One region of the Comamonas faecalis genome, then DNA from elsewhere that is predicted to be linked to it. Evidence: predicted binding sites of a transcription regulator. Region 1 holds the regulator's gene; each other region holds the start of a gene.

The links. Region 1 encodes FliA, which starts transcription of late flagellar genes. Its sites were predicted from a motif close to CTAAAGTTTNNNNNNNNNNNGCCGNTA; they were not measured.
Positions count from the first base shown of each region.
Region 2: a site for FliA is predicted at 1,554-1,580, ahead of ABD767_RS01265 (flagellin N-terminal helical domain-containing protein). Genes of this name have one in related genera too.
Region 3: a site for FliA is predicted at 1,530-1,556, ahead of motA (flagellar motor stator protein MotA). Genes of this name have one in related genera too.
Region 4: a site for FliA is predicted at 1,271-1,297, ahead of ABD767_RS13265 (DUF5610 domain-containing protein). Genes of this name have one in related genera too.

Region 1 is NZ_BAABBP010000002.1:177,220-180,378, reverse strand. It holds gene thiC (phosphomethylpyrimidine synthase ThiC) at 1-401, shown strand, start outside; gene ABD767_RS02000 (RNA polymerase sigma factor FliA) at 952-1,668, opposite strand; gene ABD767_RS01995 (hypothetical protein) at 1,683-2,477, opposite strand; gene flhF (flagellar biosynthesis GTPase FlhF) at 2,467-3,159, opposite strand, start outside.
Region 2 is NZ_BAABBP010000002.1:23,012-26,170, forward strand. It holds gene fliS (flagellar export chaperone FliS) at 1-54, opposite strand, end outside; gene ABD767_RS01260 (flagellin N-terminal helical domain-containing protein) at 421-1,266, shown strand; gene ABD767_RS01265 (flagellin N-terminal helical domain-containing protein) at 1,677-2,525, shown strand; gene fliD (flagellar filament capping protein FliD) at 2,616-3,159, shown strand, end outside.
Region 3 is NZ_BAABBP010000002.1:33,160-36,318, forward strand. It holds gene ABD767_RS01290 (methyltransferase domain-containing protein) at 1-266, shown strand, start outside; gene ABD767_RS01295 (antitoxin Xre-like helix-turn-helix domain-containing protein) at 368-742, shown strand; gene ABD767_RS01300 (RES family NAD+ phosphorylase) at 739-1,461, shown strand; gene motA (flagellar motor stator protein MotA) at 1,615-2,475, shown strand; gene motB (flagellar motor protein MotB) at 2,493-3,159, shown strand, end outside.
Region 4 is NZ_BAABBP010000026.1:39,255-42,413, reverse strand. It holds gene trhP (prephenate-dependent tRNA uridine(34) hydroxylase TrhP) at 1-111, shown strand, start outside; gene ABD767_RS13270 (ParB N-terminal domain-containing protein) at 373-1,236, shown strand; gene ABD767_RS13265 (DUF5610 domain-containing protein) at 1,344-1,949, shown strand; gene ABD767_RS13260 (heavy metal translocating P-type ATPase) at 1,956-3,159, opposite strand, start outside.

The DNA of each region.
Region 1 (3,159 bases):
ACGTCAAGCAGGGAATCATCGCGTACAAGATCGCCGCGCATGCGGCCGACGTCGCCAAGGGCCACCCGGGCGCGCGGGCGCGTGACGACGCGCTGAGCCAGGCGCGCTTCGACTTTCGCTGGCAGGACCAGTTCAACCTGGGCCTGGACCCCGAGACCGCGCAGGAGTACCACGACGAGACGCTCCCGAAGGACGCGGCCAAGGTGGCGCATTTCTGCTCCATGTGCGGGCCGAAGTTCTGCTCGATGAAGATCACGCAGGAGGTGCGCGAATACGCCGCCGCCAAGGGCATGAGCGGCAGCGCGGCACTGGCCGACGGCATGGCGCGCAAGGCCGACGAGTTCAACCGCCAGGGCGGGTCGCTGTACGTGCCCATCAAGGTGGAGCCACGAGTCGGGTAAACACCTGATCAGCGACATGTCTCGGACACCTTCCCCCTTTGGGGGAAAGGCAGGGATGATGGCTGCTGGAGCGGCAGCAACGGCGTGCCTCGGCCAGCGTCGCCGGCCCCCACCCCAGCCCTCCCCCAGAGGGGGAGGGAGTAAGGCGCAGACGCTGGAAGCGTTGCCGCTGTTACGGCGAAAAACGCCTGATCAGCGGCGTGCCTCGGACTCCTTCCCCCTTTGGGGGAGGGCAGGGATGGGGGCTGCTGGAGCGGCAGCAACGGTGTGTCTCGGCCAGCGTCGCCGGCCCCCACCCCAGCCCTCCCCCAGAGGGGGAGGGAGTGAGGTGCAGACACGTCAGCGGCATGTCTTGGACTCCTTCCTCCTCTGGGGGAGGGCAGGGATGGGGGCTGCTGGAGCGGCAGCAACGGCGTGCCTCGGTCTGCGTCGCCGGCCCCCACCCCAGCCCTCCCCCAGAGGGGGAGGGAGTAAGGCGCAGACACACTGAGGCGCGCTGCATCGCCCCATTTTTCCAATGGATGAGCCGGAAAAGGCTTGGCCGCGACGCTCAATGCGCGCGCATCTTGGTGCGCAGCCGCGCGATGGCCTGGCTGTGCAGCTGGCACACGCGTGATTCGGTCACGCCGAGCACGGCGGCGATTTCCTTGAGGTTCATGTCCTGCTCGTAGTACATGCCCATGATGTACTGCTCGCGCTCGGGCAGCGACTCGATGGCTTGGACCAGCGAGCTGCGGATGCGCTGGTCGCGCAACAGCGCCACCGGGTCGGCGTCTTCGTCGGCCATGTGACGGTCGAGAAAGCTGCCCTCGTCGTCCTCGCCCGGGCGTATGTCCTCCAGGTAGACCAGCTGCGTGCCGCGCACCTTGCCCAGCAGCGACTGGTAATCCTGCAGGCTCATGTCCATCTCGGCGGCGATCTCCGACTCCAGCGGGCTGCGCCCGAGCTTTTGCTCGACGCGGCGCAGCGCCTGCTCGATGTCCTTCTGGCTCTTGCGCGAGCTGCGGCTCATCCAGTCGCCGCCGCGCAATTCGTCGAGCATGGCGCCGCGGATGCGCTGACTGGCAAAGGTCTCGAACTGCACGCCCTGCGAGGCCTCGAAGCGCGACAGCGCCTCGTTCAGCCCGATCATGCCGACCTGGATCAGGTCGTCGACCTCGACGTTGGGAGGCAGCTTGGCGATCATGTGGTGGGCGATGCGGCGCACCAGCGGCGCGTGCTGTTGCAGCAGCGCGTTGCGGTCAAGCTGTCCTTTGGCGGTATACATGGGTCAACCTGGATTCAATGGCTGTGGTCGATGCAGGGGTGATCGTAGTCGTTGTGGTGAGCGGTGGTGGTGTTCGCGCAGCCGCCTTCCAGCAGCTGCAGCGCCAGGCGACGCAGCTCGCGCGGCTGGTCGGCGCGGATCTGCGTGGTGTGCGGCGCCAGGCCCAGCATCTGGCTTGCGCTGCGCGCGAGCGCCTGCAGCGCCTCGCGGGTCTGCGCCGTCCTGCGGGCGTCTTCGGCGCCGGTCATGGCCGCGACGGTGCAGCGCAGGCCGGCGTGCAGCGCCATGTGCTTGAGCTGCAGATAGCAGGCCACCATGCCCTGGGCGCCCGCGCCGGTCAGCGCCAGCGGCGTGCAGGCGCTGCCTTGCAGCAGCGGCGCGGCCAGCGCCGGCGGCGCATACAGCAGCAGTGCGCCATAGGCGCGAAACGGGGTGACCAGCCGCCGCAGCGCCGCAGCGCCGCCGCCCTGCTGCGCCAGGCGGCGCAGGCCCAGCGCCGCGGGCAGCACCGGCAGCAGCGCGGCATCTGCGGCGCTGGCGTCCAGCGTGGCCTGCAGCGGCAGGCTGTGCGTCTGCAGCACCTGGGCCAGGCCGGGCGCGTGCGCGCCCTCGCGCGCGCTGGCGTCGAGCACCATGACTGCGTAGCCCAGCTGCTGCAGCTGGGCGCACAGCTGCCACAGTGTCTCCAGTTCCAGGTGCGAGTCGGGCGTGGCCAGCACGGGCAGCAGGCGCGGGCCCGCGCCGGTCTGCGCATTCAGGCGCTGCAGCCCTGCGCCCTGGTGGGTGGTGCCGGCGCGCTCAAGCCACATGGTCCATCTCCGTGGGCTGCAACGCCTCGGGCGCCTGCGAGAAGAAGAAGTTCAGCTCCAGCGCCTTGGGGTCGAAGGCCGAGCGCGCGTTGGCGCGCATCGACTGCGCGACCAGCGCCGGTGCGTTGGCCGCTTCCCAGTCCTCGGGCACGCGCTGGCCGCAGGTCACGCCGCGCAGCAGCGCCTGGTGGCGGATCAGCGCGTCGATGGCCGGCCCCAGCTTCACGGCCTCGTCCACCTTGGAGAGGATGGCCTGCTGCACGCCCGCGCTCTTGAAGCCGGTGAGCACCTCGTCGAAGGTGTCGCCATGGCTGCTGGCGTTGAGCACCTGCAGGCGCTCGATGCCGGGCAGCGCCAGCAGATCGAGCAGCTCGCGCTTGCGCGGGTCGCGCGGGGCGACGCCGGTGGTGTCGATCAGCACCATCTTCTTGGACGACAGCAGGCCCAGCAGATCCTGCAGCGCGGCCTGGTCGTGCGCCAGGTGGGCGACCACGCCCAACATGCGGCCGTAGGAGCGCAGCTGCTCGTGCGCGCCCATGCGGTAGGTGTCCAGCGTGATCAGCCCCACGCTGGCCGGCCCGTGCGCCTGGGCGCACAGCGCGGCCAGCTTGGCGGCCGTCGTGGTCTTGCCCACGCCGGTGGCGCCCACCAGCGCGAAGACGCCGCCCTGCTGGATCAGCGG
Region 2 (3,159 bases), 150 kb from region 1:
GCCCACCTGCCGATAAGCAGCCGCCGACGCCCGAGCGCTTGGGGGGGTGTACATATGCAATCCTTTCATCGTGTCTCTCCCCGCTGTTATCGGCCAGCAGCCAGACAAATAAAGGCCTGGTGATTCGATAAAAACAGAACGCCTGCGGCAGCCACAGATGAATAAAGCATGTCTTTCATGATGGCACCACCACGCATGCACCAGTGGCGCGATAAGTGCGGCAAATCACCCGCAAGTCGCCGCAACCCTCTCTGCCTGCACGATGACACTCGGTTGACATTGCCGATACCACGCGCCCTCAAGTTTTTTGCGCAGCGTTCGATAACAAGCTCAACGGGTCTGATCACAGACCTGCCGCCAGAGGCAATGAGAGGTCACTGGCTTGGAGTCCCTCTCTTTTTCTCCCAAAGGAGTTTCACCATGGCCATGACCATCAACACCAATACCGCTTCGCTCAACGCCCAGCGCAACACCGCACTGACTTCCGGCAGCCTGTCGACCACCATGCAGCGCCTGTCCTCGGGTCTGCGCGTCAACAGCGCCAAGGACGACGCCGCCGGCCTGGCCATTGCCGACCGCATGAACACCCAGGTGCGCGGCATGAACGTCGCCATCCGCAACGCCGGCGACGGCATCTCGATGGCGCAGATCGCCGAAGGCGGCCTGTCGGGCATCAACGACATGCTGCAGCGCATGCGCGAGCTGGCGGTGCAAGCGTCCAACTCCACCAACCAGAGCAGCGACATCTCCAAGCTCGACAAGGAGTACCAGGAGTTGGGCAAGGAAGTCACGCGCATGATCGACGCCACCCAGTTCAACGGCGAGTCAATTCTGAAAACAACGGCTGGCTTTACCTTTCAGATCGGTGCCAATACGGGTACAGAGAACCAAATCAAGGTCGATTCGGCAACCGTCAACGTCGCTACAGGTAATTTGGCACTCGTCACCACTGGCGCCAACTCAGCGCTGTCGACCGCCGCCGCAGCCAGCAACACGGCGCAAATCGATGCGCTGGACAAAGCGCTGACCGTGGTCAACGACACCCGCGCCAACCTGGGCGCTGTGCAAAACCGCTTCGAGAACACCGTCTCCTACCTGCGCACCGCGGTAGAGAACCAGTCCGCCGCACGCGGGCGCATCATGGACGCCGACTTTGCCGCCGAAACCGCCAACCTGAGCCGCGCGCAAATTCTGCAGCAGGCCGGCACGGCCATGATTGCCCAGGCCAACCAGCTGCCCCAGGGCGTGCTGAGCCTGCTGCGCTGAGCACGCTGACGCCCGCCCCATGACACAAGCCGAGGATTGAGTCCCTCGGCTTGTTTCATTGCATTCGTCACTGCATCCGTGACTGCACCCATTACTGCATTTATTGGCTTTTTTCCACGGTTCGGCCCTGCCCGCATGAACCGCGCGCCATTCATGCGCAACAAAACAGGGCAAGCGACGCAGCCCGGGCCGATGACGCAATAAGCCGGGCAAACCCCGTTCAAGTCCACGCAACGCCTCGCCCGCTGTCCGGTGACACTCGGTTGACATTGCCGATACCACGCGCCCTCAAGTTTTTTGCGCAGCGTTCGATAACAAGCTCAACGGGTCTGATCACAGACCTGCCGCCAGAGGCAATGAGAGGTCACTGGCTTGGAGTCCCTCTCTTTTTCTCCCAAAGGAGTTTCACCATGGCCATGACCATCAATACCAATACCGCTTCGCTCAACGCCCAGCGCAACACCGCACTGACTTCCGGCAGCCTGTCGACCACCATGCAGCGCCTGTCCTCGGGTCTGCGCGTCAACAGCGCCAAGGACGACGCCGCCGGCCTGGCCATTGCCGACCGCATGAACACCCAGGTGCGCGGCATGAACGTCGCCATCCGCAACGCCGGCGACGGCATCTCGATGGCGCAGATCGCCGAAGGCGGCCTGTCGGGCATCAACGACATGCTGCAGCGCATGCGCGAGCTGGCGGTGCAAGCGTCCAACTCCACCAACCAGAGCAGCGACATCTCCAAGCTCAACAAGGAATTCCAGGAGCTGGGCAAGGAAGTCACACGCATGATCGACGCCACCCAGTTCAATGGCGAGTCGATTCTGAAAACAACGGCAGGCTTTACCTTCCAGATAGGCGCCAATACGGGCACCGAAAACCAAATCACGGTGGCCGCTTCGAGCGTGAGTGTGAATACTGCCGACTTGACGGCTGTTGCCAGCGGTGGCGCCAGCGCAAGCCTGAACACGACGGCGGCGTCCGGCAACGTCGCCATCATTGGCGCACTGGACAAAGCACTGACCGTGGTCAACGACACCCGCGCCAACCTGGGCGCCGTGCAAAACCGCTTTGAGAACACCGTCTCCTACCTGCGCACGGCGGTGGAGAACCAGTCTGCCGCCCGCGGGCGCATCATGGATGCCGACTTTGCCGCCGAGACCGCCAACCTGAGCCGCGCGCAAATTCTGCAGCAAGCCGGCACGGCCATGATTGCCCAGGCCAACCAGCTGCCCCAGGGCGTGCTGAGCCTGCTGCGCTGATCGCGCCAGCGCCCACGCCATGACAAAAGCCGAGGATTGAACCCTCGGCTTTTGCCGCAACATTTCACCGTCATTTTTCAGGAGCTGTCCATGGCAACCATTTCTTCCCCCGGCGTTGGCAGCGGCCTGGATGTGAACTCCATCGTCAGCCAGATGATGAAGCTCGAGCAGCGCCCGCTGCAGCTGCTGCAGACCAAGGCCAGCGGCATCGAGACCAAGATCTCCTCCTACGGCCAGATCAAATCGGCCATGTCGGCGCTGTACGACGCGGCCAAGGGCCTGACCAACGTCGACACCTGGCGCGGCAAGCAATTTGCCAGCACCGACGCAGCGGCACTCAAAGGCTCGGCCACCAGTGCGGCGCAGGCGGCGCAATTTTCGGTGCAAGTCAACGCACTGGCGCAGGCGCAGTCCGTGCCCTCGGGCGCTCTGGCCAGCGGCGCGGCCATCGGCACGGGCGGCACGCTGACGATCGAGACCGGCCGCTGGAGCGCCGACCAAAGCGGCTTTACCGGCAATGGCTCGGCCCTCAACATCGCCATCGACGCCGGCGACACACTGGCAACGATTGCCGGCAAGATCAACCAGGCCGATGCCGGCGTCTCAGCCGTCGTCGTCAAGAGCGCAGCCGGCG
Region 3 (3,159 bases), 140 kb from region 1:
CCTACCACACGGCGCAAAGCATACCAATTGCCCCCATCGACATCCTGTACGGCTGGCGTGCGCCCATGGCGAACGGCAACCTGTTTATGGCGCACCGCTGCGGATTCACCGAGGATGTGTTGCGCGCCACCCTGCTCGGAGCCGGGTTCAACGGCGTCGGCACCCTGGCCCGTCCAGAGTGCTACGACTTGTGGGCCGTGGCCAGCAAAGCGTCACTCACACAAGACGACATCAAACGTCTGGGTTCCGAGTATTTCTTTCGATGATTTTCTTTCGAAACAAAAACAATAAAATATTTCAATAGAAACGCTTTCGCGACTGTTTGTGTACCATTGAGTTCCTCGATAGCAAATCTGAAGGACTCGCCATGTCGGCCCATCCACGCATGCATCCGCAGGCATCGGCCGTGCTGACCAAAGCGACGCTCAGCGCGGCCGAGCGCCTGGGCCTGTCCCCCGCCGATCTGGGTGCAGCACTGGGGGTGAGCGAAGCGACGGTCTCACGGCTCAAGACCAGCGCCAGGCCCATCGATCCGCAAACCAAAGAAGGCGAGCTGGCGCTGATGCTGGTGCGGGTGTTTCGCTCGCTCGACCCACTGGTCGGCGGTGACCCGGCGCAGTGCCAGCGCTGGATGGGCAGCTACAACAAGGCCTTGCTGGGCGTGCCGCGCGAGCTCATTCGCAAGGCTGACGGCCTGGTGCGCACGCTTGCCTATCTTGACGGGATGCGCGCCGCCGCATGACGCAGCCTCTTTGGTGGGACAGTGCCTGGCTGAGCACACACGCCAGCCGCCTGTGCATGGAAGGCGCCTGGCGTGGCGTGGAGACACAGCACATTGCAGCGTCGATGAAACTCGTGGACACGGCGCAGGAGCAGGAACTGCTTGAGCAATTGCTGGAAGCCAGCAAGCCACCCGCCGTGCACAGCGCCACGGCCAAGCATTATTTGCTGCTCAGCCCGTTCCGCTACTTTCCGCAGCACAGCTCGCGTTTTCGCCCCGCCGGGCATGGCGGCCTGTGGTATGGCGCATCGACGCTGCAGGGGGCCTGCTCGGAAGTGGCGTACTGGCGCATGCGCTTTGTTCTGGACAGCGCCGGGCTGACCACCGGCGACGCACTGATCACCGAGCACACGTTCTACCAGGCCTCTGTGCGCGGCCACGCCATCGACCTGATGGCACCGCCGTGGGTTGCGTTTTCCCACCTGTGGAAGCACCCAAGCGACTACGGCGCCACCCATGCGCTGGCCGCTGCTGCCGAGCAAGCGGGTATCGAGTGGATTCGGTATGAGTCGGTACGCGCACCCCGCTGCGCGCTCGCCGTCGCGCTCACACCAGATGCTCTTTTTGCCGATGCACAGGCACTGGAACGCTCACGCCAGGAATGGGTTTGCAAGGCCAGCAGCGACCGCGTGACGATGCTGGGCAAGAGCGGCGGGCAGCGTTTTGAATGGCAGGAATAGCCTTGCTTCAGCCCGTCTGGTAGCCCATCAGGTCATGCCCAAACCCGGCAAATGGCCGGCAATCACGGCTCAAGTGTGGTCAATACATTCCGATACCTTTGATAAGCTTCTCTCACGTCTTCACTTTCGCCGGCCCCACGCACCCCTGCATTCATGTTCGTCATCCTCGGCTTCATCGTCACCTTCGGCTGCGTCTTCGGCGTGTTCGTCGCTCACGGCGGCAACATCAACGTGCTGCTGGAGGCGCTGCCATTCGAGATCATCACGATCGGCGGCGCGGCCGCTGGCGCCTTCCTGGTCAACAACCAGCCCAAGGTGCTCAAGGCCACGATGTCGGCGCTGCCCTCGGCGCTCAAGGGCAGCAAGTACGACAAGGCGCGCTACATGGAGCTGCTGTCCATGCTGTACGAGATCCTGCAGAAGGCGCGCAAGGAGGGGTTGATGGCGATCGAGGCGGATGTGGAGGAGCCGCACAACTCCGAGCTGTTCAAGAAATTCCCAACCGTCGGCAGCGACCACCACGTGCTGGAGTTCACCACCGACTACCTGCGCATGATGGTTTCGGGCAACCTGAACGCGCACGAGATCGAGGCGCTGATGGACAGCGAGATCGAGACCCACCACCAGGAGGCGCATGCGCCAGTGGCGGCGCTCACGCGGCTGGCCGGGGCGCTGCCGGCGTTCGGCATCGTGGCCGCCGTGCTGGGGGTGGTCAACACCATGGGCTCGGTGGGCCAGCCGCCGGCGGTGCTGGGCGGCATGATTGCGTCGGCGCTGGTGGGCACTTTTCTGGGCATCTTCCTGGCCTATGGCGTGGCCGAGCCGCTGGCCGGCCTGCTGGAGCAGAAGGCCGACGACGCGGCCAAGCAGTACGAATGCATCAAGAGCACGCTGCTGGCCAGCATGCAGGGCTATAACCCGGCGACGGCCATCGAGTTTGGCCGCAAGGTGCTGTTCTCGGGCGACCGGCCGGACTTTGCCGAGCTGGAAAACCACGTCAAGGGCAAGAAGTGAACGTGTAGGCGTGCGCCATGGCCGAGAAAAAGCTCCAGCCCATCATCATCAAGCGCGGCAAGAAGCAGCGCCACAAGCCGCACGGCGGCGCCTGGAAGATCGCCTACGCCGACTTCGTGACCGCGATGATGGCGTTCTTCCTGCTGATGTGGCTGCTGGGCTCGACGGCCAAGGGCGACCTGCAAGGCATTGCCGCCTACTTTGCCTCGCCGCTGAAGGTGGCGATGCAAGGCGGCGACGGTGCGGGCAACAGCTCCAGCATCATTCCCGGCGGCGGCACCGACCTGGCCAAGGTGCACGGCCAGGTGCGCCGCTCCGACTCGCCCGACGACACGCAAAAGCGCCTGGACCTGGATCGGCGCGCGCAGCAGGCGCGGCTGGATGCGCAGCGCATCCGCGCGCTGCAGGCCAAGATCGACGCGATGATCACCGAGAACGTGCGGCTCAATGAGTACCGCTCGCAAATCCGCATCGACGTGACGCCCGACGGGCTGCAGATCCAGATCGTCGACGAGCAGAACCGCCCGATGTTCGACAGCGGCAGCGCGCTGGTCAAACCCTATATGCGCGAGATCCTGCAATCGATTGGTGCGGCGCTGGGCGGCGTGGAAAACCACCTGAGCCTGGCCGGCCATACCGACGCCACGCCCTACGGCAACGGCGACCGGGGCTACGGCAACTGGG
Region 4 (3,159 bases), on a different contig from region 1:
ATGCTGAACCTGGACGGCGAGCCAGTGCAGGTGGCCAGCGGCAGCCCGGTGCGCGTACGCATCCCGCTGGCCGCGCCGGCCGAGGGCGCGTTGATCGCGCGGCTGTTGTAGACCCAATACCCTGATGAGTGACATGTCTCAGACTCCTTCCCCCTCTGGGGGAAGGCTGGGATGGGGGCCGGCAACGCCAGCACCAAGGCGCGAGCGTCGCTGGCCCCCACCCTCCCCCGAAGGGGGAGGGAGTGAAGGCAGCACTCTGAACGACGTGCCTAATCAAGCCAAAGACCTCCCCAACGCTTGCCAGCACTGCGCTGGCAGCTCTGTTTTTTGAACAAGGCCTATTCCGGGGCCTTGTGCTTTTTTCGTGACCCCATGACCACTGACACCCCCCACATCACCGTCCTGCCCGAACTCGAAGCCTATATCGACCCGCTGACCCCCGACGAGGACGAGGCGCTGGAGCGCAGCCTGCTGGCCGAGGGCTGCCGCGACGCGCTGGTGCTGTGGGGCAAGGTGCTGGTCGATGGCCACAACCGCTATCGCCTGTGCACCAAGCACGGCCTGCCGTTCAGGACGGTGCAGAACGAGCGCTTCCAGAACATGGAGGACGTGCACCTGTGGATGATCGACCAGCACCTGGGCCGGCGCAGCGTGTCGGAGTTCCAGCGCGGCGTGCTGGCGCTGCGCAAGCGCGAGATCATCGCCAGCCGCCGCGCGGCCGCGGCCGCCGCGGTGAACGCCGCGCGCGCCGAGGCGCCGCAGGAGGCGCCCTGGGAGGGCGAAGTAGAGCCGGCCGTCGCCCAGGCGCTGGCCAGCATGCCCAAGGTGCCCGAGCAGGCGCTCGATACGCGCGAGGCGCTGGCGCGCGCGGCGCGCCTGACGCCGGCGCAGGTCAAGATGATCGAGACCATTCACCAGAGCGCCGCGCCCGAGGTCGTCACCGCGGTCAAGTCCGGCGAACTGTCGCTCAACGCCGCCGCCGTCGTCGCCCAGCTGCCGCTGGCCGAGCAGCAGGCCGCAGCCAGCGCCGGCGCGCAAGAGCTCAAACAGGCCGCCAAGCGCGTGCGCGACGCGAAGAAAAAACCCAAGGCCGAGGCGGCCCACGAGTCCGCCGACGACACCTCGGCACCCGACGCCGCCACGCTGCAGCAGCGCGTGACCGAGCTGGAAGCCGAGAACGAGCGGCTGCGCCAGCAGGTCAAGGCACTGCAGGACTTGCTGGCCGAGCAGGAATAAAACAGGCCGGCGGGCGCACAAAAGCCGCATCGGTCTCAACTTTGCTTTCTAAAGACCGATAACAGCGGTATTTCCCCGGTATTTCCCGCTTTCGACAGGAGTTCGCCATGGTTGCGCCGCTTGCCTCCACTGCCCCATCCAGCACCCCGACCTCCGGCCCGGCCGGTGCTGCCGCGCTCGACGAAGCGCGCAAAACCGCCGCCGCCAGCGCCCAGGGCCAGCGCGCCGAACTGAACGGGCAAATCCTGCAGGCCTCGCTCCAGGTGTCGATCGGCGCGGGCAACGACTCGCTGGCGCTGCTCTACAAAAGCGCCATTGAGCAGATCAACGAGCGGTTGGCGCCCGAGCTGGGCGCCAACGCCTTGCAGGCGGCGATGGGCCAGGACAACAGCGCCGAGGGCACGGCCGGGCGCATCCTGGCGCAGTCGACGGCGTTTTTCGACGCCTACGCGCGCCAGCACCAGGGCGAAGACCCCGAGGCCGTGCTGCGCAACTTCGTCGACCTGATCCGCGGCGGCTTTGAAAAAGGCTTTGCCGAGGCGGCCGACATCCTCGCCGGCCTGGGCGTGACGGGCGAGGGCAGCGCCATCTCCGCCGACATTCAGAAAACCTTCGAGCTGGTGCAAAAAGGCTACGACGACTTTTTGAACAGCCGCCTGGCCGCGCTGCAGCCGCAAAGCCAGGACAGCGCCGGGGCTGCCTCCGGCGCCTGAAGCGGCTTACCCGCCCGCCAGCACTGGCGCAAAGCGGCGCAGCCGCAGCGCGTTGCTGAGCACGAAGACGCTGGACAAGGCCATGGCGCCGGCGCCAAAGATGGGCGACAGCAGCAGGCCATAGGCCGGGTACAGCACGCCGGCGGCCAGCGGGATCAGCGCGGTGTTGTAGCCAAAGGCCCAGAACAGGTTCTGGTGGATGTTGGCAATCGTCGCCCTGGACAGCGCGATCGCGTTGGGCACGCCCGCCAGGCTGCCGCCCACCAGCACCACGTCGGCCGACTCGACGGCCACGTCGGTGCCGGTGCCGATCGCCAGGCCGACGTCGGCCTCGGCCAGCGCCGGCGCGTCGTTGATGCCGTCGCCGACGAAGGCGATCGCTCCATGCTCCGCGCGCAGCCGGCGCACCGCGTCGACCTTGCCGGCGGGCAGCACCTCGGCCACCACCTCGTCGATGCCCAGTTGCCGGGCAATCGCCTGCGCGGTGTGCGCGTTGTCCCCCGTGACCATGGCCACCTTCAGCCCAAGCTGGTGCAGCGCGGCGATGGCCGCCGGCGTGCTCTCCTTGACCGGGTCGGCCACGGCGATGACGGCCGCCAGCCGCCCGTCGATGGCGGCATACAGGGGTGACTTGCCCTGCTCTCCCAGGCGCTGCGCGGTCGCCGCGAATGTGCTGGCATCCAGCCCCAGCGCGCGCATGAAGCGGTCGGCGCCTACCTCCACGCGCACGCCCTGCACGCTGGCGCGCACACCCATGCCGGTGACGGATTCGAAGTCGTCCAGCGGCGCCAGCGCAATGCCGCGCTCGGTGGCCGCCGTGGCAATGGCGCGCGCAATCGGGTGCTCCGAGCGCGACTCCACCGCCGCCACCAGCGCCAGCACCTGGTTGCGGTCAAAGCCCTCGGCCACCTCCAGGTCGGTCAACGCGGGGTGGCCCTCGGTCAGCGTGCCGGTCTTGTCGACGGCGACGACCTTCGCATCCTTGAGCCGCTGCAGCGCCTCGCCCTTGCGAAACAGCACGCCCAGCTCGGCGCCGCGGCCGGTGCCGACCATGATCGAGGTCGGCGTAGCCAGCCCCATCGCGCAGGGGCAGGCGATGATGAGCACGGCCACCGCATTGACCAGCGCAAAGGTGAGCGCCGGCGTCGGGCCGAACACCATCCAGGTGGCGAACGTGAGCAGCGCCGCCAGCATCACGGCCGGCACGAAC